One region of the Rahnella sp. ChDrAdgB13 genome, then DNA from elsewhere that is predicted to be linked to it. Evidence: predicted binding sites of a transcription regulator. Region 1 holds the regulator's gene; each other region holds the start of a gene.

Evidence for each region. The regulator LexA, encoded in region 1, represses DNA repair genes until DNA is damaged. The targets are predictions, from matches to a motif close to TNCTGTATGTACATACAGNA.
Region 2: rmuC (DNA recombination protein RmuC) is a predicted target of LexA. The motif match lies at 3,690-3,709, and genes of this name have one in related genera.
Region 3: umuD (translesion error-prone DNA polymerase V autoproteolytic subunit) is a predicted target of LexA. The motif match lies at 1,853-1,872, and genes of this name have one in related genera.

The regions. Positions count from the first base shown of each region.
Region 1 covers NZ_JAEMGT010000008.1:67,871-75,994, reverse strand. The annotation lists gene ubiC (chorismate lyase) at 1-337, shown strand, start outside; gene ubiA (4-hydroxybenzoate octaprenyltransferase) at 379-1,245, shown strand; gene plsB (glycerol-3-phosphate 1-O-acyltransferase PlsB) at 1,331-3,814, opposite strand; gene J8X26_RS03870 (diacylglycerol kinase) at 3,942-4,310, shown strand; gene lexA (transcriptional repressor LexA) at 4,430-5,038, shown strand; gene J8X26_RS03860 (CsbD family protein) at 5,428-5,637, shown strand; gene zur (zinc uptake transcriptional repressor Zur) at 5,833-6,342, opposite strand; gene J8X26_RS03850 (ROK family transcriptional regulator) at 6,442-7,638, opposite strand; gene J8X26_RS03845 (DUF5107 domain-containing protein) at 7,748-8,124, shown strand, end outside.
Region 2 covers NZ_JAEMGT010000066.1:65,887-74,010, forward strand. The annotation lists gene katE (catalase HPII) at 1-1,821, shown strand, start outside; gene udp (uridine phosphorylase) at 2,111-2,872, shown strand; partial or broken gene J8X26_RS17300 (DedA family protein) at 3,067-3,594, shown strand; gene rmuC (DNA recombination protein RmuC) at 3,752-5,272, shown strand; gene ubiE (bifunctional demethylmenaquinone methyltransferase/2-methoxy-6-polyprenyl-1,4-benzoquinol methylase UbiE) at 5,420-6,175, shown strand; gene J8X26_RS17315 (SCP2 domain-containing protein) at 6,189-6,797, shown strand; gene ubiB (ubiquinone biosynthesis regulatory protein kinase UbiB) at 6,794-8,124, shown strand, end outside.
Region 3 covers NZ_JAEMGT010000029.1:2,059-10,182, reverse strand. The annotation lists gene J8X26_RS09525 (copper resistance protein) at 1-28, opposite strand, end outside; gene umuC (translesion error-prone DNA polymerase V subunit UmuC) at 146-1,411, opposite strand; gene umuD (translesion error-prone DNA polymerase V autoproteolytic subunit) at 1,395-1,832, opposite strand; gene J8X26_RS09510 (efflux RND transporter permease subunit) at 1,988-5,068, opposite strand; gene J8X26_RS09505 (efflux RND transporter periplasmic adaptor subunit) at 5,065-6,207, opposite strand; partial or broken gene J8X26_RS09500 (ATP-binding protein) at 6,301-6,534, opposite strand; gene J8X26_RS09495 (hypothetical protein) at 6,776-6,970, opposite strand; gene J8X26_RS09490 (hypothetical protein) at 6,997-7,434, opposite strand; gene J8X26_RS09485 (DNA-binding protein) at 7,446-7,847, opposite strand; gene J8X26_RS09480 (helix-turn-helix transcriptional regulator) at 8,051-8,124, shown strand, end outside.

The DNA of each region.
Region 1 (8,124 bases):
GTTACCTGAAAGTGCCCGTTACTGGATCCGCGAAATTGTGTTGTTTGGCGATGCCGAACCCTGGCTGCTGGGCCGCACGGTCATCCCTGAAGAAACGCTGACCGGACCGGATCTGGCGCTGGTTGATTTAGGCACCGTCCCGCTTGGACGCTATCTTTTCAGCGGCAATAACCTGACCCGCGATTACATTCATTTAGGGCAATTGCAGAGTGAAAATGGTGACTTATGGGCACGTCGTTCCCGCCTGCGTTTGTCAGATAAACCCCTGCTGCTGACTGAAATTTTCCTGCCAGACTCGCCGGTACATCGCCCCGAGGGCAAAGTGAGTAAGGCATGAGCCAGACTAATCAACAAGGAGAGCAGAGAGTGTCAGGAAGTATGACTCAGGGCACATGGCGTGATTACTGCCGCCTGATGCGTATTGATAAACCGATCGGCTCGCTGTTGCTGCTGTGGCCCACATTATGGGCGCTCTGGGTGGCCGGTGGCGGAATGCCTTCGGCAAAAATTTTGCTGGTTTTCGTGCTGGGCGTGTTTTTTATGCGCGCAGCCGGTTGCGTGGTGAATGACTACGCCGACCGTAAATTTGACGGTCATGTCAAACGTACCGCGAACCGTCCGCTGCCAAGCGGTGCGATTTCCGGTAAGCAGGCGAAAATGCTTTTTGCCGGGCTGGTGCTGGTTTCGTTCCTGCTGGTTCTGCTGCTTAACCGCATGACGATTTTGCTGTCTCTTGCCGGGCTGGCGCTGGCATGGATTTATCCGTTTATGAAGCGGGTCAGCCATTTGCCTCAGGTCGTTTTAGGCGCGGCGTTTGGCTGGGCCATTCCGATGGCGTACGCGGCGGTGAGTGAAAGCGTACCGCTCAGCTGTTGGCTGATGTTTGCCGCTAATATCTGCTGGACGGTTGCGTACGACACGCAATACGCCATGGTTGACCGCGATGATGATTTGAAAATCGGTGTGAAATCGACAGCGATTCTGTTCGGTCGTTTTGACACGCTGATTATCGGCCTGCTGCAACTGGCGACGTTAATACTGATGGGCATTGTCGGCCATCTTTCCCAGCTTGGCGCGCCGTTCTACTGGTCGCTGCTGCTGGCCGCTGCGCTGTTTGTGCATCAGCAAAAGCTGATTGCTAAACGCGAGCGTGACGCCTGTTTCCTGGCTTTTCGCCAGAACAACTATGTCGGACTGGTGCTGTTCCTTGGCATTCTGATGAGTTTATCTGCTTTCAGCTTCTGAGCCTTTCAGGCAATAAAAACGCCCGGTCTTTTTATAAGCCCGGGCGTTTTGCTTTATGGCGTTACCGCAATGATTTTAACGTCAATCAGTGATCGGTATCGCGCACGTCCATTTTAGGCTCAGCCGGAGGTTCTGTCGGTTGCGGCAGTTCCGAAGGCATACCTGCGCTTTCAATGGTGAGCTTGATATCCGGCGTCATCAAATCGCTGAGCATGATGTAAATCTCTCGCGTTTGCTCCTGAATCGCATCACCGCTGTCACTGATATAGCCCTCAGCGCGTAACGTGCCGACGAGCGTCGAGAACACCGCTTTGTCGAAGAATTCTGGCGCATTGATACCGTGAAGTACGGACAAACGCTGCGCCATAATCCGGCTCTCTTTTTCCAGCGCACCACGGTTGATGCTTGGATTATTGGTGAGCAGGGAGAAGGTGATCGCGTAGCGTTGCAGCGTTTCACGCACACCTGCGGCCAGCAGTTGCAACGTGCGGATACGCGCCGGGTTAAGCGTCAGTTCGTCGTCTTCCAGATGAATGATTTGCTGACGAGCCAGTTCCAGCGTCAGGACATCCAGCACCTGCGGCAGCTCCGACTTATCGAAATACATAAACAGTTCAGCTTTGAGCATCGGGTAAATCAGCTCTACCTGACGCAGCAATTCAGCACGACTCACATGGCGGTGGTGCATCACGATACTTGAAATCAGCGACGGCAAAACCAGCATATGGTGGATGTTGTTGCGGTAATACGTCATCAGCACCGCTTGTTCGCGCGGCAGAACGATGATGTCGCCGATATTGTCTTTCTCGACCTGGAACTTGTTCATGTTCAGCGCGTGATCGAGCAGCTGATCGGCGCTCAGATCAGGCACAGTCGAATCCGCGTTATAAGGTACGTTACGCAGCAATTGCAGATAGCAGTCGATTTGTTCGATCAGCTGTTCGCGGGTCAGTGAGCGCTGTCGTGATGCCAGCAGCGCGGTACAACACAGGTTCATGGCATTGGCTGCCGCTGAGTTGTTGATACGCACCATGATCTGCTCTGCCAGATCCTGCACCGTTGGCGTCAGCCAGCTTGGACGTTGCGCTTCGATAGGATCGATTGCTTCACGCCAGGTCGGCACATTCTGGTTCAGGTACGTGGTCAGATGCAGCGGCTCACCGAAATTGACATAACCCTGGCCAAGGTTGCGCAGTTTGCGTAGACCATTGAGCATCTGGGTCAGGCTTTCTTTTTCTTTGGTCGCACCGCGCAATTCTTTAGCATACGTGCCCACTTCCATCACGTGCTCATAACCGATGTAAATCGGCACTAACGTAATCGGACGTGAACCGCCGCGCAGCATGGCCTGAATGGTCATCGCCAGCGTACCGGTTTTGGGTTCCAGCAGGCGTCCGGTGCGTGAACGACCCCCTTCGACAAAGTATTCGACCGAATAACCACGGCTGAACAACTCGCCCAGATATTCACGGAAAACGGTGGAATAGAGTTTGTTGCCTTTAAAGGTACGACGAATGAAGAACGCGCCAAGACGGCGGAAAATCGGACCGGCTGGCCAGAAATTCAGGTTGATACCGGCAGCGATATGCGGCGGCACCAGCCCCTGGTGATAGAGCACGTAAGACAACAGCAGGTAGTCCATATGACTGCGGTGGCAGGGCACATACACAATTTCCTGACCATCCAGCGCCAGCTGACGGACACGCTCAGCATTGTTGACGTTGATGCCTTTATATAAGCGGTTCCACGTCCAGCTCAGCACACGGTCCGACAGACGCACGGCCTCATAAGAGAAATTCGCCGCGATTTCTTCCATCAGCGCGATAGCATTCTGCTGGGCTTTTTCATGGGAAATTTTCTTGCTGCGGGCTTCGTCTTCAATCGCTTTTTCGATGGCCTTGGAAGCCAGCAGCTTATTGAATAAATCCTGACGAGCTGGAAGGCGCGGGCCAACTGCCGCCAGACGCTGGCGGGAGAAATGCATGCGCGCCACGCGTGCCAGTTTCTGAGCGATAGTTTTGTCTGTACCGTGTTCCGTCGCCATATAGCGCAGGGAAACGGTATTAGAGAAACGAACAAAACTGTCACGTCCGAGCCACAGCACGGCGAAGAATTTCTGGATGCCATTCAGCACGCGCAGATGCGGCGTATCATCCTGACCTTCCCGGCCCGGCGCACGACCAAACATCACGGAAACTGGCAGCATTTGAATGTCTAAATCCGGATTGTTGCGATGCAAATCCAGATAGTCGTGGAACAGCTTTACGGATTCCTGCTTCGGCGTGTAATAAGAGAATACGCGCGGGCCTTCAGCAATGAAAACATGGCTTGGCAGCAGGGTTCCGTCGATTTCCAGCGGAATAAGAGGGTCGGGCAGATTCTCGGCCAGACATTGCGCACGCAACGTCAGCAAGTCTGCTTTGGAGTTATAAGGCAATACGTACAAAATCGGGCGCGTCGGGTCTAAATGCAACTCGGTAACCGGATCTGAAGGTATGACCTTGCTCTTTACCAGCAATGAGAGTGGTAAATTCAATAATGTGTAATAAAGTCTACGCCAACCTGACATAAAAACGTGAAGCCTCTTGTTAGCAATTTCGCCGCAAGGATACCAGAAAGCTCAGATGAGATCTGTGGTGATGCGATACCATATAACAGCTAAAATGCTGCAAACACTCAAAGGATCAGTACCCGAAATGGCGAACCAAGTCACCGGATTTACCCGAATTTATAAAGCAGCCGGATATTCCTGGAAAGGATTGAAAGCCGCATGGCAAAATGAAGCGGCTTTTCGCCAGGAAGCCAGCGTCGCTATCCCGCTAATTTTGTTATCTTTCTGGCTGGATGTCAGCAGTATAGAACGTATCCTGCTGATTGGCTCCGTCGTGCTGGTGTGTGTGACTGAACTGCTTAACAGCGCCATTGAATCCGCGATTGACCGCATCGGGCCTGAGTTTCACGTCCTGTCTGGACGTGCGAAAGATATTGGCTCCGCCGCCGTACTTCTGACCATCATATTGGCGATTTTTGTCTGGGTCAGCATCTTTTGGCCGCGATGGTTCTGATCTGGAACCTGTATTCCAGGAATTGTCGTTATGCCCTGTTTTTATTCAATCTTAGGTTTTCATTGCCCGTTTAGCTGTATATACTCACAGCAAGACTGTATAAACAACCAGGGGGCGGAATGAAAGCTTTAACGACCAGACAACAAGAGGTCTACGACCTTATTCGCGATCATATCTCCACCACCGGTATGCCACCGACCCGCGCAGAGATTGCATCCCGTCTGGGGTTCCGTTCCCCGAACGCGGCGGAAGAACACCTGAAAGCGCTGGCGCGTAAAGGCGTTATCGAGATCGTTTCCGGTGCTTCGCGCGGTATTCGTCTGCTGATGGAAGAAGAAGAAGGTTTACCGCTGATTGGCCGCGTTGCCGCCGGTGAACCGCTGCTGGCTCAGCAGCACATCGAAGGACATTACCAGGTCGATCCGGCCATGTTTAAACCGAGTGCGGATTTCCTGCTGCGCGTCAGCGGGATGTCGATGCGTGATATCGGTATTCTGGATGGTGACCTGCTGGCAGTACACAAAACGCAGGACGTCCGTAACGGGCAGGTTGTCGTTGCGCGTATTGATGATGAAGTCACGGTCAAACGCCTGAAGAAACAGGGCAGTGTTGTTCAGCTGTTGCCTGAAAACAGCGAATTCCAGCCGATTGTGGTTGATTTGCGTGAACAGAATTTCAGCATTGAAGGTCTGGCGGTTGGCGTTATCCGCAACGGCGACTGGATCTAATCTGCGCTTAAGTTCTACGTTGCAGGTGCATTGGCCGCCTCTGACGCGCCTGTAAATATCAGTATCTCATCGCCCCGTTTTGGGGCGATATTGTTTGAAGCTGCTAATAAACTTTCCCGATAAAATCCTTTTTCTCACGTGTTATCCGCTGCGTTGCCTGTTTAGAGCAAATACCGGATTTGCACTCTCTGTGCTCTGAATTACCGGCCTTTTTCAGTCAGACAGATTCCAATTCCACGTTATATCCTGCTTTGGATTAATCCTAATAGTGGTTTTTATCCCTGTTTTGGGAAGACGAATCCGCATTCTCTACTAAGCTTTGAAGTGTTAAGGACGGGCTGCCAGCAAACGTGCAGCTCCACAACCCAAGGTAACAGGAGATATTTATCATGAATAAGGACCAAGCCGACGGTAACTGGAAGCAGTTCAAAGGGAAAGTGAAAGAACAGTGGGGTAAGCTGACTGATGACGACCTGACAGTCGTTGAAGGTAAACGTGATCAGCTGGTAGGTAAGATTCAGGAGCGATATGGCTATCAGAAGGATCAGGCCGAGAAAGAGCTCAAGGATTGGGAATCGAAAAACAAATATCACTGGTAACACGCGACTCCCCCTCGCGTATCAGTGACGTATCCTGAGTTATTGCTGCTCCTACCCGGAACACTTTCAGGATACGGGTACAAGGATGTACCCAACCTTCAACATCTTCCTTCTACACCTTAAATTATCCGTTCAGCTGCGTTAAAACCCTTCCGCTTTACGCCTTTTGAAATTCCATCAAAAACACCTGATTTCTCAGCGTTTTTTTACCACAATACTGTGGTCGTGTTCGCAATGATCGTGGCTGTCGCAGGTTTCAACAACTTTGCATTCGGCACATAAGCCATGTGCTTCAACGACCGAATGACGCAACTCAAAACCAGATTCAAGCGCCAGTTTCGCCAGACGTTCTTCAATGCCGTCTGTGGTTTTTTCCGTGACCAGCCCGCAGCGGTCACAGATAAACAGCGCTGAAGTGTGGCTCGGCTCTTCGAAATGATGGCAAAGCACATAGCTGTTAGCCGATTCAACCCGATGAATAAACCCTTGTTCCAGCAGAAAATCCAGCGCCCGGTAAACCGTTGGCGGTTTGGCCTGTGGTTCGCTGACGCGCAGCAGATCCAGCAAGTCATAGGCGCTGATCGCACCGGGTTGTTGCGCCATCAGTCGCAAAACTTCCAGCCGCTGCGGTGTAAGACGAACATTGCGCTGCTGGCAAAGTTCTTCAGCTTGTGAAAGTAATTTTTCCGGATTATTCAGGGTCATAGCAACATTCTCTGAGCGCAGATTGGGATAAATAGGCCACATCATGCAGCCATTCTTAATTTTATCATGCTTCAGCCAGATCGACGAATTATGCGCCGCTCAGCCCGCCATACCTTCCAGCGCTTTTTCCACATACAGGTAACCAATACCCATAATTTGCTGCTCGCGGCTTAGCGTGCCGGGCGCAATGTGTGTCGCCTGCGTTTTGACATGATCGGTTCTGTCAAACGGGTTCAGCCCGCTCTGTGCGCGGACGGCGTTCAGCCAGACGTCGCCGAATCCGCAACTGCGACCGTACAGATAAATACGGTTAATGTTCAAAATATTGAGGAAATTATACAGGCTCAGTCCCAGCGCCCGCGCACCCTCCATCACCTGCGCGCAAAGTGCCGCGTCGCCCTGATGAAACCGGTCAATCAGCTCCTGCGTGCCCGGTGTGCGTGGTGGCTGCAAAGGATTCTCTGTCACGATAAGCTGCCGGGCTTTTTTCTTCAGCGCCGACAGCGAAGCCAGCGTTTCCAAGCAACCGTAGCGACCACAGGCGCAGCGGCTGCCCTGCGGATCGACAATCGTGTGCCCGAGTTGCCCGCTGCCAAAAAGGCTGCCGCGATAAATCTGCTGATTGATCACGAAAGAAGATCCGATGCCGTAATCGACGTTGATCACGCAAAAATCATGCTGGTCGTTCGCGTGCTGCCACTTCTCGGCCAGCGCCAGCATGATGCAGTCGTTATCCATCAGGATTTCGGTTTGCAACTTCTCTTCGAGCAAATATTTAATCTCGATTTCGCCGGTCCACGGTGCTTGCGGCATGCGCTGAGACACGCCAGTAGTCGGATTCACCTGCCCGTGGATCGCCAGTGCCAGCCGGATTTTAAGGCCGGGGAATTTCTTCCGATACTGATGAAAACAGGCTTCGATCTGCGCCAGCATCGCTTCCGGCGTTTTGACCGCAATATCCGTCAGCTGGTAGCCGCTCAGCGGCAAAATCAGCCGGTTCACCAGAATGCTCTCGATGCGATAAGGCGTGATGTTCATGCACAAGATCGTGCTGTCATCCGTGGCGACCTGATAACTTCCTCCGCCAAGCCCGCGGGAATGCAAATTCACCGGATTATGGGTGATCAGTCCGTCGTTTTGCAGATCATCAAGGATCTTGCTGATAGCCGGGATCGACAGATGTGAAAGCCGCGACAGCGTTGATTTACTGGTATTTTTCTCCCGGTAAAGCAACGTCATCAGCACCTGCTTATTAAACTGACGTACCCGCAGATTGTTCAATCCTTCCATCGGCATTTACTAAACCCCGTTTACTGAATTGCGTGACCGTAGCGGATCCGCGTCTTTTGTACGTTGCGTAGACTCTCGAAATTGATATTTCGGTATGACGTATTGAGGACAAATCATGAGCGGAACAGTAAAAGTCTGGCAGGAAGCGGTGGATTTACCGACCTGGTTAACAGGGAAACAGGACACGCACCCGATGTTTCTGGCGCACCGGGTGTATCAGGGCTCGTCCGGCGCGGTCTATCCGTACGGCGTGACCGATACGCTGACCGGTGAGAAAGTCATGAAAACCTATCAGGCGCTGTATCTGGAAAATGATTATATCAAAATCATGTTGTTACCCGAGCTTGGCGGGCGTGTACATCGCGCCTGGGACAAAGTAAAACAGCGTGATTTTGTCTATTACAACGAAGTCGTGAAACCGGCACTGGTCGGCTTGCTCGGGCCGTGGATTTCCGGCGGCATTGAATTTAACTGGCCGCAACATCACCGCCC
Region 2 (8,124 bases), on a different contig from region 1:
AAAGCCAGTTTCCTCTCCGACCCGAAAAAGATAACGCCGGTCTTTGTGCGTTTCTCGACGGTGCAGGGCTCGAAAGGGTCAGCAGATACGGTTCGTGATATTCGCGGCTGGGCCACCAAGTTTTATACCGATGAAGGGATTTATGATCTGGTCGGTAATAACACGCCGGTCTTCTTCATTCAGGATGCCCATAAATTTCCTGATTTTGTCCACGCCGTTAAACCCGAGCCGCACAACGAAATTCCGCAAGGTGCCAGCGCGCATGACTCCTTCTGGGACTATGTTTCCCTCCAGCCCGAAACGCTGCATAACGTTTTTTGGGCGATGTCTGACCGGGGCATTCCGCGCAGTTACCGCACGATGGAAGGTTTCGGGATCCACACTTTCCGCTTTGTGAATGCCAAAGGGAAAGCGACGTTTGTCCGTTTTCACTGGAAACCGCTGGCGGGTAAGGCTTCTCTGTTGTGGGACGAGGCACAGAAACTGGCGGGAAAAGATGCCGATTTCCACCGGCGCGATTTGTGGGAGGCCATCGAAGCCGGCGATTATCCCGAATATGAACTGGGCGTTCAGCTGATCCCGGAAGAAGACGAATTCAAGTTTGATTTCGATTTGCTCGACCCGACCAAGCTGATCCCTGAAAAACTGGTGCCGGTGGAGCTTGTCGGGAAAATGGTGCTCAACCGTAATCCGGACAACTATTTCGCGGAAACCGAGCAGGTCGCTTTCCATCCGGGACATGTTGTGCCCGGCATTGATTTTACAAATGATCCGCTGTTGCAGGGGCGTTTGTTCTCTTACACCGATACGCAAATCAGCCGTCTGGGCGGGCCGAATTTCCATGAAATCCCGATTAACCGGCCAACCTGTCCGTACCATAACTTCCAGCGTGACGGGATGCACCGGCAGGATGTAGATACCAATCCGGCGAATTACGAGCCGAATTCCATCAACAATAACTGGCCGCGAGAAACGCCACCGGCTGCGTCCGGAGGCGGATTTGAAAGTTACCCTGAGCGTATTGATGCTGAAAAAATTCGGCAGCGAAGTGAATCCTTCGCAGAATACTATGCGCATCCGCGCCTGTTCTGGCTGAGTCAGACGCCAGTGGAGCAGGATCATATCGCCGGAGCATTCTCCTTTGAGTTGTCCAAAGTGGTTCGGCCGTATATTCGCGAACGCGTGGTGGATTTGCTGGCGCACGTTGACCAGACTCTGGCGGCCATCGTCGCGAAAAATCTGGGCATCACACTTTCCGCGCAGACAAGAAAGGTTAAGCCTCCGAAACCGGTTAATGGTCTGGAAGCCGATCCATCACTGAGTTTGTACGCCAGCGGAAAAGGGACGATAAAAGGGCGTCAGGTGGCCGTGCTGCTGGGCGAAGGCGTCAACGCGGCTGATGTGCTGGAAACCTTGCAGGCGTTACAGGCTGCCGGTGTTCATCCCAAACTTCTGGCCAGCCATTTGGGAAATGTAATTGCCGATGATGGTTCGACATTGCCAGTAGACGCCACGTTTGCCGGTTCGCCGTCGATTACCGTGGACGCTGTTATTGTGCCTCACGGCCACATTGATGCTTTGCTGATGAACGGCGATTCCCGTCATTATGTGCTTGAAGCCTATAAACATTTGAAAGTTATCGGGCTGAGCGGAGACGCCCGTCGCTTTAAACCGCTGCTTGGGCTGACGGATGACGTACCGGAGGACGGGATTATTGAAGGCGAAAAGGCGGAAGGAAAATTGCTGAAAGAGTTCCTGAAAGAAATGGCTAAACATCGCGTCTGGTCGCGTAGTGCGGCAGCCGCAGCGGTTCCGGCCTGATTTAAATTTTTATCAGCCTCACTGGCAGGCGGCGTCATTCATCAGTGATATGGCAACGCCTGCTTTTATTTTTCCGTTCGGGAAAATACTTCATCCTGCAAAGTATCAGTCTGGTTAAAATTTCGGCGTAATACATTTAATTTGTGATTTATGTCACAAATTAAATGTATGCGTGATTCTTGTTGTTACATCATAGTGACTGCCGTCACGAAATAACGTCACAATGTTCAGTACAGTTGCCGGGTGTTCCTCCTGCCAATAAATGACCTTACATACAGAGGAGTTTGTTATGTCTCAGCCTGAAGTTTTCCATCTTGGCCTGGCCAAAAAAGATTTAAACGGTGCCACGCTGGCGATTGTTCCCGGCGACCCGGAACGCGTGGAGAAAATTGCCAAACTGATGGAGAACCCGGTGCGTCTGGCTTCTCATCGCGAATTTACCTCATGGCGTGCTGAGCTTGACGGCAAATCTGTGATCGTTTGTTCAACCGGTATCGGCGGCCCGTCTACGTCCATCGCGGTGGAAGAGCTGGCACAGCTGGGCATCCGGACTTTCCTGCGCGTAGGTACGACCGGCGCTATTCAGCCGCACATCAATGTGGGCGATGTTCTGGTCACAACGGCTGCTGTTCGTCTTGATGGCGCGAGCCTGCACTTTGCACCGATGGAATTCCCGGCTGTTGCCGATTTCGCCTGTACCACGGCGCTGGTTGCGGCGGCAGAATCTGTTGGTGCTGCCACGCACATCGGCGTAACCGCGTCTTCTGACACCTTCTATCCGGGTCAGGAACGTTACGACACCTTCTCTGGCCGCGTTGTTCGTCGCTTCAAAGAATCGATGAAAGAATGGCAGGAAATGGGCGTGATGAACTATGAGATGGAATCCGCCACACTGTTGACCATGTGTGCAAGCCAGGGCCTGCGCGCAGGTATGGTTGCCGGTGTTATCGTAAACCGCACGCAGCAGGAAATTCCTGACGCGGAAACGATGAAAAAGACCGAAAGCCACGCGGTGAAAATCGTTGTAGAAGCCGCCCGTCGCCTGATCTAAAAAATACTAAAACAAACACATCACATCTGTGGGCTGCCTCTGGCGGCCCATTTTTTTGCCCCGATAATCAGATCTGTTAAGGTCGTGTTAGTAAAGTGTCTGGAATAATTTATCAATCCGGCTATTTATCTGCTGATAAAAAACTGCTGATAAAAAGCCGCTGGCACAAAACCGCTGACAAAAGGAACTGCTTTTTGACTGTTCACGACATTCTGGATTACACAACGACCTTTATTCGCGCACATCAGGTGTGGGCTGCGCCCATCGTCTTCTTTCTGGCTTTTGGTGAGTCTCTGGCATTTCTTTCCCTGTTGCTTCCTGCGACGTTTATCTTATTAGGGCTGGGTGCGCTGATTGGCGAAACCGGTATTCCTTTCTGGCCCATCTGGGCCGCTGCCGCGGCGGGTGCTTTCTTCGGCGACTAGATTTCTTATTGGGTCGGCAACCATTTTCAGGACAGAGTGGGCAACTTCTGGCCGTTCTCCCGCCATCCGCAAATGCTGATCCGCGGGCATGCATTCTTTGAAAAATGGGGCATGCCGGGCGCGTTTATCGGCCGCTTTTTTGGTCCGTTGCGCGCCGTAGTGCCGCTGGTAGCGGGGATATGTGGCATGCCAAAGAAATATTTCCAGATTGCCAACGTGACCTCCGCACTGATCTGGGCATTCGGCATTCTGGCGCCGGGCGCTTTTGGCATCCAATGGCTGAGCCGCTGGTTCTGAATCCTGCGCTGCATCGCTGAAGTCTTCAAGCGGCGCGGGCGGGAGAAATTCCTTTTTGGAAGACGTCTCGCAAAGGCGTCATGCCCCTGAAAATAGACTGGACATCCATACAGCCTGCTATTACCGTGACCGCAAGTGATTTTAAGAAGGAATGCGCGTGGATATCAGTATTTTGTACGCCCTGGGCGCAGGGCTAATCGGCCTGTTATTCGGCTGGCTGGTCGCCAGTTTGCGGCAACAGCGGCAGCAGGCGGAGTACGAAACACAGCGCCGGTTGCTGGAGCATTCGCTGGAGCAAGTGAAGGCGGAAAATGACGCGCACAAAAATGAGCGACAAGCCGTTCAGCAGCAAATGCGTGAAGCGGAACTTGAGCTGCGCAAATTGCACAGCGCGGCGGCAGCCAGCCAGGAGAAATTGCAATTGCTGGCTCACTGGCAAAATGAATGCGAGCAGCTGAACCAGGAATTACGCGCCCAGCGTGAAATTAACAGCGCTCAGGAAGCCGAGTTGCGCGAGGTTTCGACCCGGCTGGACGAAACGCGCATGGCGGCAGAAGACAAACAGCGCCTGCTGATCAACAGCGAACAGCGCCTGAGCAGCCAGTTTGAAAATCTGGCTAACCGTATTTTTGAACAAAATGGTCGCCGGGCCGACGAACAGAACAAGCAAAGCCTGGACAAACTTCTGCTGCCGTTGCGCGAGCAACTTGATGGTTTCCGCCGTCAGGTGCAGGACAGTTTTGGTCAGGAAGCCCGTGAACGTCACACGCTGGCGCACGAAATCCGTAACCTGCAACAGCTGAACGTTGAGATGGCACGTGAAGCGGTGAACCTCACCAAAGCGCTGAAAGGCGATAATAAAACGCAGGGGAACTGGGGCGAAGTGGTGCTCAGCCGCGTGCTGGAAGCGTCCGGCCTGCGCGAAGGTTACGAATATCAGACGCAGGTCAGCGTTCAGGTTGATACGAACAGCCGAATGCAGCCCGATGTGGTGGTGCGTCTGCCGCAGAATAAAGACGTGGTGATCGACGCGAAGATGACGCTGGTGGCCTACGAGCGTTACTTCAACAGTGAAGATGACAGCGAGCGTGAAGCGGCGCTGAATGAGCATATTGCGTCCGTTCGCGGCCATATCCGTTTGCTGGGTCGTAAGGATTATCAGCAGCTTCCCGGTTTGCGCAGCCTTGATTACGTCCTGATGTTTATCCCCGTTGAACCCGCTTTTTTACTGGCTATCGACCGGGAGCCAGAATTAATCAGCGAAGCACTGCGTCACAATATTATGCTTGTCAGCCCGACAACGCTGCTGGTGGCTTTGCGTACAATCAGTAATTTATGGCGCTATGAGCATCAGAGCCAGAACGCCAAACGCATTGCCGATCGCGCCGCGCGTTTGTATGACAAGCTGCGGTTGTTCGTGGATGACATGGAGTCGATGGGACAAAGCCTGGACAAAGCGCAGGGAAGTTATCGCTCCGCGATGAATAAACTCACGCAAGGCCGTGGTAATCTAATAGGGCAGGTTGAAAGTTTCCGTGCTCTGGGGGTCGAAGTTAAACGGCCTATCAGCCCCTCTCTGGCTGAGATAGCGAAAGCGGAAAATGAACCGGAAGATACCGCATCTCTGCCCGATATCTCTGATGCGGAAGAAGAACAGGCGCTGAACCCGCGTGAATAATTAAAGCTGGCAAAGGTTTCCACTGGGTCGGACTGATTCAATAAGTGAATCTTTGCAATATGTTGAATCACCATCGGTGATGGGGCTTTCTAACGGGTTCTGGTACACTTCTCCCCAAGAGTTTGACTGAAAAAGCAGGCATAAATAATGGAAAAGCAGACGCAGGAAACCACCCATTTCGGTTTTCGTACAGTAGCCAAAGATGAGAAGCAGGAAATGGTGGCGGAAGTCTTCCATTCCGTTGCGGCAAAATATGATTTGATGAATGACCTGATGTCTTTCGGCATTCATCGCATCTGGAAACGTTTCACCATTGATTGCAGCGGTGTGCGTCAGGGCCAGCGTGTGCTGGATCTGGCCGGTGGCACCGGCGATCTGACCGCGAAGTTCTCCCGTCTGGTGGGCGAAAAAGGCGAAGTTGTGCTGGCAGATATTAACGACTCCATGCTAAAGATGGGCCGCGAAAAGCTGCGTAATCTCGGCATTGTGGGCAACGTTAATTATGTTCAGGCCAACGCTGAAGCTCTGCCTTTCCCTGATAATTATTTCGACTGCATCACCATTTCTTTCGGTCTGCGTAATGTGACTGAAAAAGAAAAAGCGCTGCGTTCGATGTTCCGCGTGCTCAAGCCGGGTGGCCGTCTGCTGGTTCTGGAATTCTCCAAACCGGTTTTGAAACCGCTGAGCAAAGCTTACGACACCTACTCTTTTCATATTTTGCCGCGCATTGGCGAACTGGTTGCACAAGACGCTGAAAGTTATCGCTATCTGGCCGAATCCATCCGTATGCACCCTGATCAGGAAACCCTGAAAGGCATGATGGCGGATGCAGGTTTTGAGAATGTGACGTATCACAATCTGACCGGTGGCATTGTTGCGCTGCATCGGGGTTTCAAATTCTGATATGAGTATGCCGATGTTGTTAACGCCGTTGCTGACTGCCGCTATCGAGACGCCGCTTAATTTTCTGCTTTTCAAAGATCGCAGCATGAAGGCGGCGCGCACGCGTCTGGCAGGCAAAGTTTTACGTGTTGAACTACAGGAACTGAGCGCACCGCTGACGTTTGTTTTCAGCGAGCAAAAAATCGATGTGCTCGGACAATGGGAAGGTGTGGCCGATTGCACCGTTACTTCACGGATTTCATCGCTGCAAAAATTACGCGATCGCCAGCTGTTGTCGCCAATGATGCGCAGTGGCGAACTGGTGGTCGATGGTGATATTTCCGTGGTTCAGCAGTTTTCTGCATTGCTGGATATGGCTGAATTCGAGCCCGCAGAATTCCTGGCCCCTTATATCGGTGATATTGCCTCTCAGGGATTAAGTCAGGCGGTTCAGGGCGGTTTCCGTTTTCTGCAAAAAGGCCTTAAGCACCAGCAAAGCTATTTAGCGCAAACCCTGACCGAAGAGTGGAAAATGGCACCCGGTTCGCTGGAAGTGGTCTGGTTTAGCGATGAAGTCTCTGCACTGGTGCGGGAACTGGATGCGCTGGATAGACGTATCGAAAAACTGGAGGGTAAACCGTGACGCCTAGGGAAATGCGACGTTTATATCTGATCATCCGCATGTTTCTGATCTATGGCCTTGACGAACTCATCCCTAAAATCCGCTTAACGCTGCCGCTGCGCATTGGTCGTTATCTTTTTTTCTGGTTGCCTAATCGTCATAAAGAAAAGCCGTTGGGCGAGCGTATGCGTATGGCGCTGGAAGAACTGGGGCCGGTATGGATCAAGTTCGGGCAGATGATGTCAACGCGCCGTGACCTTTTCCCTCCTCAGATTGCCGATCAGCTTGCTTTGCTTCAGGACCACGTTCCGCCTTTTGATGGCGCAAAAGCGCGTCAGCAAATTGAAGTGGCGCTCGGTGGTCCGGTGGAAACCTGGTTTGATGAGTTCGACCAGACGCCGCTGGCTTCTGCCTCGATTGCTCAGGTTCATACTGCCATTTTGAAAGAAAACGGTAAGCCGGTGGTTCTGAAAGTGATCCGTCCGGATATTTTGCCGACTATCGTGGCGGATATCCGTCTTATGTCACGTCTGGCTGGCTGGTTACCGATTCTGTTGCCCGATGGTCGCCGTTTGCGCCCCCGTGAGGTGGTACGCGAATATGAAAAAACGCTGCTCGATGAACTGAATTTACTGCGTGAAGCGGCGAATGCTATTCAGCTGCGCCGTAATTTCGAAGGCAGCCCGATGTTGTATGTGCCTGAGGTTTACCCGGATTACTGTAGCGAACGTCTGATGGTGATGGAGCGTATTTACGGTATCCCGGTTTCTGATATTGAAGCGCTGAAGAAACAGGGCACCAATATGAAACTGCTGGCCGAACGCGGCGTGCAGGTTTTCTTCACTCAGGTTTTCCGCGACAGTTTCTTCCATGCCGATATGCATCCGGGCAATATTTTCGTGAGCTATGAAACGCCCGAAGACCCTTGCTACATAGGGATCGATTGCGGCATAGTGGGTTCGCTCAACAAGGAAGACAAACGGTATCTTGCGGAGAATTTCATCGCTTTCTTTAACCGTGATTATCGTAAAGTGGCTGAATTACATGTCGATTCCGGCTGGGTTCCCCGCGATACCAACGTCGAAGAGTTCGAATTCGCTATCCGTACGGTTTGCGAACCGATTTTTGAGAAACCGCTGGCAGAAATTTCTTTTGGTAACGTGCTGCTGAATCTGTTTAATACGGCCCGCCGTTTTAATATGGAAGTTCAGCCTCAGCTCGTGTTGCTGCAAAAAACGTTGCTGTACGTAGAAGGTCTCGGACGTCAGCTTTATCCTCAACTCGATTTGTGGACCACAGCGAAACCTTTCCTCGAAAGTTGGGTGCGCGATCAGGTCGGGTTGCCGGC
Region 3 (8,124 bases), on a different contig from region 1:
GCAGTGCTGAACGCCGTTGTTTATTCACATTTCCCTCGCAAGCAGGCCGCCATTCTAACGGCCACTCAAACATTCACAAGATGTATGAATCATGAATTACAAGAATTTACGCTCAATAATCTGCGCTGCGTGACTCGTTTAGCCGTCAGGCACGTGCCACCGGGACATCGCTCAGACGGGTGGTCCATGCAGGGGATAACATCTCGCGCTTCATCTGCCAGTCCCGCGAGATCCCCTGCCCGGCGAACCACAGCGTCCCTTTTCCTTTATCATTGATTTCATCGAAAAGCGTCATCAGCGCATCGCTGTTGGCACGCGGCGCGCGCTCATCAAATAAGTGCAACTGGGACACGCCCTGACTGAAAAAATCCCCCAGCATTACGCCTGCTTTCTGATACCGGTGCCCTTCTTTCCAGACATCATCCAGACACTTTGTTGCAGCGAAGATAATGTCGCGGGTGTCCTGAGTGGGCGTAATCAGCCGGGTACTCGCCAGATTTCCATAGTAAATCTCCCCTTCCGCGAACGGGCTGGTTTTGACAAAGACGGAAATCTGCCGGCAAAACTGATGCTCTGCGCGCAGCTTTTCAGAAGCCCGCGTGGCGTAATAACAGATGGCTTCACGCATTTCCTGATACGCCGTCACCCACGTGCCGAAAGACCGCGAGCAAACAATTTCCTGTTTGGCGGGCGCAAATTCGTCAAAGCCTAAACAAGGTTCGCCGCGCAGCTCGCGCACGGTGCGTTCCATCACTACATTAAAATTCTTCCGGATAAACCACAGGTCGCATTCGGCAAGCTGGAGCGCCGTTTTAATCCCGGCGTCATTCAGTTTTTTCGATATCCGCCGCCCCACGCCCCAGACCTCTTCGACCGGTACATACGACATCAGCTTTTTCTGACGAACCGGATCAGAGAGATCGATAACGCCCTGACTTTTTGTCCATTTTTTTGCTGCGAAATTGGCGAGTTTTGCCAGCGTTTTCGTCGGCGCAATGCCGACGCCAATGGTCAGCCGCGTATGTTGTTTCACCGTGTCCCTGATTTCCTTGCCGAAGCTTTCTAAATCGAGATCCCCCGGCAACCGGCTGAGATCGAGAAAGGCCTCATCGATGCTATAGATTTCGATTTTCGGACATAACGCGCCCAGCGTCTCCATCACCCTGTGGCTCATATCGCCGTAAAGTTCGTAATTGCTGCTGAAAACCACCACGTTATGTTGCTGAAAAAGTGCCCTTTGTTTGAAGTACGGCGCGCCCATTTTGATTTTGAGCTTCTTCGCTTCCGCCGAAAGCGCAATCACGCAGCCATCATTATTGGACAACACTACGACCGGTTTGCCTTGCAGGTCAGGGCGCCAGGCGACTTCACAACTGGCGTAGAACGAGTTCACATCAGCGAGTGCGTACATTGCGATGCATCGTGCTGATAACGGTGGTGACAACGCCGACAATCTCGACTTGCCGGTCTTCATTCAGCGGAATAGGCGCGTAGGACGGGTTTTCAGCCCGCAGATGAGGATACGGATGGAGCATCAGTCGTTTCACCGTAAATTCTCCGTCCAGACTGGCGACAACGATATCGTTGTGAGCCGGTTTCAGGCTGAAATCGACCAGCAACATTGAGCCATCGATGATCGCCGCGTCCCGCATGGAATCGCCGGAGACTTTAAGCACATAGGTAGAAGAAGGATGCGCAATCAGGTGCGCCACCAGATCGATACCCTTCTCCACATAGTCCGCCGCCGGGCTGGGGAAACCCGCTGCAATAGGGTTTAAATACAACGGGATATCCGTTTTTTGCTGCCGTGCGGCGATTTTGTAAAGCATCATGAGTGGAGTTCCTGCAAACATACTGTATTTATATACAGTATAGTTAATCAGGTGCTCAGATCAATGGCTGCCAGCACAGATCAGCAGGCCCCGCGCCGCCTGCGCGACTATCGTGTTGATCTCGCAGAGAAGAAATTTTGGCGATTTTAAATGCGTCAGATTGAATTTCCGCAAGCGGCCGCCCTCACCTTCTCCCGCTGCATAATCAGGCTCAGCGCAGCCGGAAGCAGCGTAAGCGTGACGAAAGTGGCGACAATTAACCCGCCGATAATCGCGTAAGCCATCGGCCCCCAAAATACCTGTTCGGCGATCGGCAGCATCCCCAGTATTGCCGCGCAGGCCGTCAGCAATATAGGTCTTGAACGGTGCCCGGCGGCGGCCTTGATGGCGTCATCACGGCCCATCCCGGCGATAACGTTATTATCCACTTCGCTGATCAGGATCACCGCGTTGCGGATAATCATTCCCGCCAGCGCGATAATCCCCAGCAGGGCGACAAAACCCATCGGCGTGCCGGTGGGCAACATCGCCAGCACAATGCCGATAAGGCCGAACGGAGCCATGAATAAGGCCAGTAGCATGCGCGAAAAACGCTGCAACTGGATCATCAGCAGGATCAGCATCACGCACAACGTGACCGGCAGCACGGCATACACCGAACCGTTGCCTTTATCTGACTCCGCCACCACGCCGCCCTCCTCGATTTTATATCCGGAAGGCATCGCCGCACGGATACGCGAAACCCGCGGCGCGAGCTGCTGCGATACGGTTTCGGCATGCAGCCCCGGCGCTAAATCCGTCTGAACGGTAATGAACGGCAGCCGCTGGCGACGCCACACAACCGGATCGTCAATCCCCCAGACCGGTGTCGCGACCTGACTTATCGGGATTTTTTGCCCCGTTGCGGTGGTGATCATCAGGCCCGACAGCGTGGTGATATCCTGACGCTCGCGGTTGTTCGCCCGCAGAACAACATCAATCAGCCGGTTTTTATCCCGGACGGTGGTGACGACGCTGCCTGACCAGACGGTGTTAAGCAAAGCCGCAAGACTTTCCGAAGAAACGCCTGCCGCACGCGCTGCCGTCTGATTCACCCGCAGCGTTATTACCCGCTCGGGCTCTCCGGCGGTCAGATTCACTTCGCGCGTAACCGGAACCTCACCCAGCGTGGCAGCGAGATGTTGGGCGATCTGTCTGACCTGCGCATAGTCCGGGCCGCTGACGCGATATTTTACCGGCCACCCGACCGGCGGGCCGAGTTCCAGCGGGGAAACGCGCGTGGTGATGTCGCTGAAATCACGGGCTAAAATGGCCTCAAGCTGTGCGCGAAGCTTGTCACGGTCTTCCAGATTTTTGGCGACAATGACCAGCTGCGCCGTATTCTCGTTATCCAGTAACACATCCATCGGCAGATAAAAGCGCGCAGCCCCCGACCCGACATAATCCGAATAGTGATCGACATTCCGGTTACCTTGCAGCGCACGTTCCAGGCGTTCAGTTTGCCGCGCGGTTTCTGCCCAGGAAGCATTCGCGGGAAGCGTGAGACTCACCAGTAATTCCGGCCGGTCGGAGGCGGGGAAAAATTCCCCCTGCATAAACGTCGTCGCATACATCGCCATCGCCAGCAACAGACAGGCAATACTCAGCGTGCCCCACCGGTGAAGCAGCACATAATTCAGCAGACGCAGGTAGAAACGCATTAACCGGCCACGCTTTTCACCGTGCGATGCAAGCTTTGCGGGTAAAATCCACGTCCCGATCAGCGGCGAAAAAAGAATGGCGACCACCCAGGAACACAGCAACGCGATAAGCACCACGGCGAACAGGGAGTAACAATATTCACCGGCGCTTGAGGCCGCGAAGCCCACCGGAATAAAACCGGCAATCATCACCAGAGTGCCGGTAAGCATCGGGAATGCCGTCGTTTCAAAAGCGTAAGTGGCGGCGCGCCAGGCCGGATCTCCCGCCTCGATACGCGACACCATCGCTTCAACGGTGATCATCGCGTCATCCACCAGTAACCCGAGCGCAATGATCAGCGCGCCCAGAGAAATGCGCTGTAACCCGATTCCCGCCAGCATCATGCCGATGAACGTCATGGCCAGAACCACCGGAATGGCCGCCGCCACAACCAGCCCGGCGCGGGTGCCGAGTGAAACAAAATAGACGGCTAATACAATGAAAACGGATTCAATCAGCACCCGGATAAAGCTGCTGACGGCCTGTGAAACCACCGCTGACTGATCGGCCACTTTGACCATTTCAATGCCGTGCGGGAGGCGCGTGCGGATGTCCGCCATCCGGTCATTGAGCGCTTTGCCAAAGGACAGCATATTTCCGGCGGAAGCCATAGAAATCGCCAGCCCGATAGCGGGTTGCCCGTTAACACGAAATTCGGGTGCAGGCGGCTCGGCATCCTGACGGCTTATCGTCGCGATATCCGTCAGCGGAATGTAGCGCCCGGCGATGTGCAGCGTCACCGCCTGCAAACTTTGCTCAGACGTCAGGGAGCCGCTTACGCGCAGGGCGATATTTTCACGATCGCTGCGCAAAACACCCGCAGGTTCGACCGCATTTTGCGCTTTCAGGGCGTCGGTGACCTGCTGCAAATCAATGCCCATCCCGGCGAGCTGCGCGGGCGAAAACGCAATCACAATGTTTTCTTCCTGAATGCCCAGCAGGCGGGTTTTGCCGATGTCCGGCAGCGACATCAGGCTGCGGCTGATGTCTTCCACGCGGTCGCGCAGTTCACGCGGCGAGTAACCCTCAGCGGTAAACCCATAAATCGTGCCAAACGTATCATCGAACTCATCGTTGACCGACGGCCCCTGCACGCCTGCGGGCAGCGACGGGGCGATATCCTGCATTTTTTTACGCACCTGATACCAGATGCCTGCAACCTCTGCGGGCGGCGTATCATCACGCAAGTTAACGAAAATCACCGATTGCCCGGCGCGGGTCTCGCTCTCAACGAAATCAAGATACTGGATTTCCTGAAGTTTTTTCTCCAGCGTATCCGTGATCAGATTGACCGTATCCGTCACGCTGGCACCCGGCCAGCTTGCAGAGACTACCGCCGTTTTAATGGTAAACGCCGGATCCTCGTTGCGCGGCAGTTGCTCATAACTGAAGACACCGGCGGCCATGAGCAGAAGCATAAAAAAGGCGATCAGCGGCTGATGTGCCAGCGCCCAGGCGGAGAGATTGAACCGGTGTACGGGAGTGGACGGCTTCATTCGCTGCCTTCCCCCAGCGTCACTTTTTCGCCATTGCGCAGTTTACTCACACCGGCAATCGCGACCGTTTCGCCGGGACTCAGGCCAGCCGAAATAAAGATTTCTTTGGTGCTGTAACGCGCTAAAACCACCGGTTGCAGGTGCAACGTCAGCGTTTTGGTATTCACGATAAAAATGGCGGGCTGGCCACCGGCGCGGGTCAGCGCCGACGCAGGCAGTGCGATCGCCGCCTGGCCTGAAGCAGGGAGAATGAGCTGAATGCTGGCCCCCAGCGCCATGGCGGGCGGCGGGTTATCGAGCGTGATACGAACACGCCATGTCCGGGTTTGCGGGTCGGCCTGCGGGCTGATATCCCGTAAATGCCCCGGCGCGATCACTGAAGAGCCGGACAGTAACGAAACGCTAAAAACAGCGCCCGCATGTGCCGGAATCGCCTGCGGATCGGCGACATCAAACACCGCATCACGCCCGCCGCCCGAGGCCAGCGTCACAATCTGTTGCCCGGCGCTGACCACCTGCCCGACCGAGGCGCTGACCTGCGTCACGACGCCGTCCGCCGGTGCGGTCAGTTGTGCCCAGGAGAGATTTTCACGTGCGTTTTTCAGCGCATCTTCACTGCTCTGACGCCGCGCGCGGGCCGCCTGCCAGTCGGATTGTGCGCTATCCAGCTGCGTGCGGGCGATAGCACCGCCCGGCATCAGCAGCTTCATGCGACGGAGATTCAGCGCAGCCAGCTGTTCCGCCGCGCGGGCGCTGTCCAGATCGGCCTGCGCGCTGTTGAGCTGGTTGCGGCGGGTGGCACTTTCCTGCGTCGCGACAATCTGCCCGGCCGCCACACGATCACCGACATCGACCTGACGGGTGAGGATCCTGCCGTCCAGCCGGAAACCCAGCGCCACCTCTTCGCGGGCGCGGATTTCACCTGTCTGGATAACCGTGCCGGAGGCTGAAGGAAGCGGCGCAATCACCACGCGCACCGGCCTTGCGGGTACTACGGGCTGACGGGATTTATCGCCACACCCCGCCAGCACGACGACAACTATCAGCAGACAGGCGGCGGGAAGAAAGGGCAGCAGACGTCCAGCAGCACATAAATGGCGCACGCCGTGGCGGGCATAATCCGTAAAAGTAGCGGTCATGACAGACTTCCTGAATTGAGATACCGCTATTCAATCCGCTCACTGTCCAGATTCCCGCGATATTTCATCAAGGAACCGTCAAGAACCGCTTATTTATTTTCCCGCTTCCGGCTGAGGCAAACTGACCGTGATAACCAGCCCGCCCTGTTCTTTCAGCAAAGCCCGGATGCCGCCGCCATGGGCTTCACATATCGCACGGGCAATGGATAGCCCCAGCCCGCTGCCCCCGGAGTGCCGGGCGCGGGAAGATTCTGCCCGGCTGAAGCGTTCAAACATTACCGGCAGAAAACCCGCATCGACACCCGGCCCGTGATCCCGAAACGCAATCTCTGTGGGGTGGTAATCATTTCTGCACTGATCGGGGCAACCTCTGATTCAACGACAGCCCTTTAGCGACGCGGCTTAGCAGGGATTTACTGATTTTGCACTCGGCGTGAGAAAATGACGAAAAAGTGATTTTTTTGAATCATTTTCTGCATTCTTTGATTCTGGTTTGAATAAGTTTGAAAGGGGTTTAAATTAACTTAATAATCTTTGAGCGCCAGACAGGGCGCTCAGCATGCAGATACTATTTTTTGTTCCAAATAGTTTGATAAAGGCGCTTTATCTCATCATCAGTTAGTTCTGTCATCGAAGATTTTGAAAACGTTTTGAGCATGTGCTGCTTGCGCCATGTTTGCCAACCTTTTTCGGAGCAACGCGCCTGGATTGACTGTATTGCCTTTTTTCTCCAGTCGCTCACCTTTGCAGGTGCGGAAGCCATGTTTCTAAGTTTACCTATCTGTGTCCTTAGATACTTAATGGCTTTGTCAAAGTTTGTTTTTTTATTTCGTGATAACTATTCACATCCATGAAACCGTTAAGCATCGCCCACGCTTTTTGGTAGCTTAATGGTGATTTCTTAATCGCTTCCTCCATGCCAACCCATTCATAAAGCAATGACTTAATTGCCTTTTTTTGGCTGGCATCTACAACGCCCTCTCCCGTTCTCACATAAACTTTATTGCGAATCGAACCGTTAATATGAATGGGGCCATTGTTTACGAAGTTTCCGTTTCCCACAATGTTGCCGGAACCATTTATATGATTGGAGGTTGCTGATGGTTGTCCTTCACCTTCTATCAGTGATGGTGATTCATTAGAAATCATTTTGGCAATATTCAATAACTCATCTTCAAGAGAGTTTTGGCGTTTGCCTAGCGCTACGATTTTATGATCATCTTTCATAATTCCTCCTATTATGCGACTAAATCTATGGTTTCTCGGACTAAGTCTATGTCTATGAAATCATTTGATTTTGCTGCCCGGTAAAGGATTGCTATTACTCTGGCTTTTGTTGTCGCGGAAAGAGTCTTGTGTCCCGATTGAAGCAATATCTCCACAGCCTCAATCACTTTAGTCAAAACCGTGATATCAACTATGGTTGCTTGTTCAATCTGTCCGCCTAAAGCCGCTTGCGTCTCAGGCGGTAACGACGAAATGTGAAACTCAAAGGCTATACCACGCGTTCCCTTTTTTTGTCTGCGCTCCCAACCTTCTTTATTAGCTCTGCGGTTTACGCTGCTTTTGTCTCCAGGTAACCCAGGCAACCCAGCTAACTCATTTGCCGTGTACCACTTTTTAGATGCAACCAAAACCATTACCTCTCATTGCGATATGGGCGCGTTATCGTTGCGCGCAATCAAGATATTTATGCAACAAAAACAAATGGTTAATGATTTTTGGTAAATTAATATGATTGCGTATGTTGCAATGAAAACGCAATGACAGTATATTTTTCATAGCCGAGTGGGTACTCGCATTGGTAGCTAGTTAGTTATTCAACTTGTAAGGATGGCATGAAATGACTGCCGAAAAAAGAAGAAACATGCATAGGGCCGATATCATCGCGGCTCTGCACAAGAAAGGCATGACCCT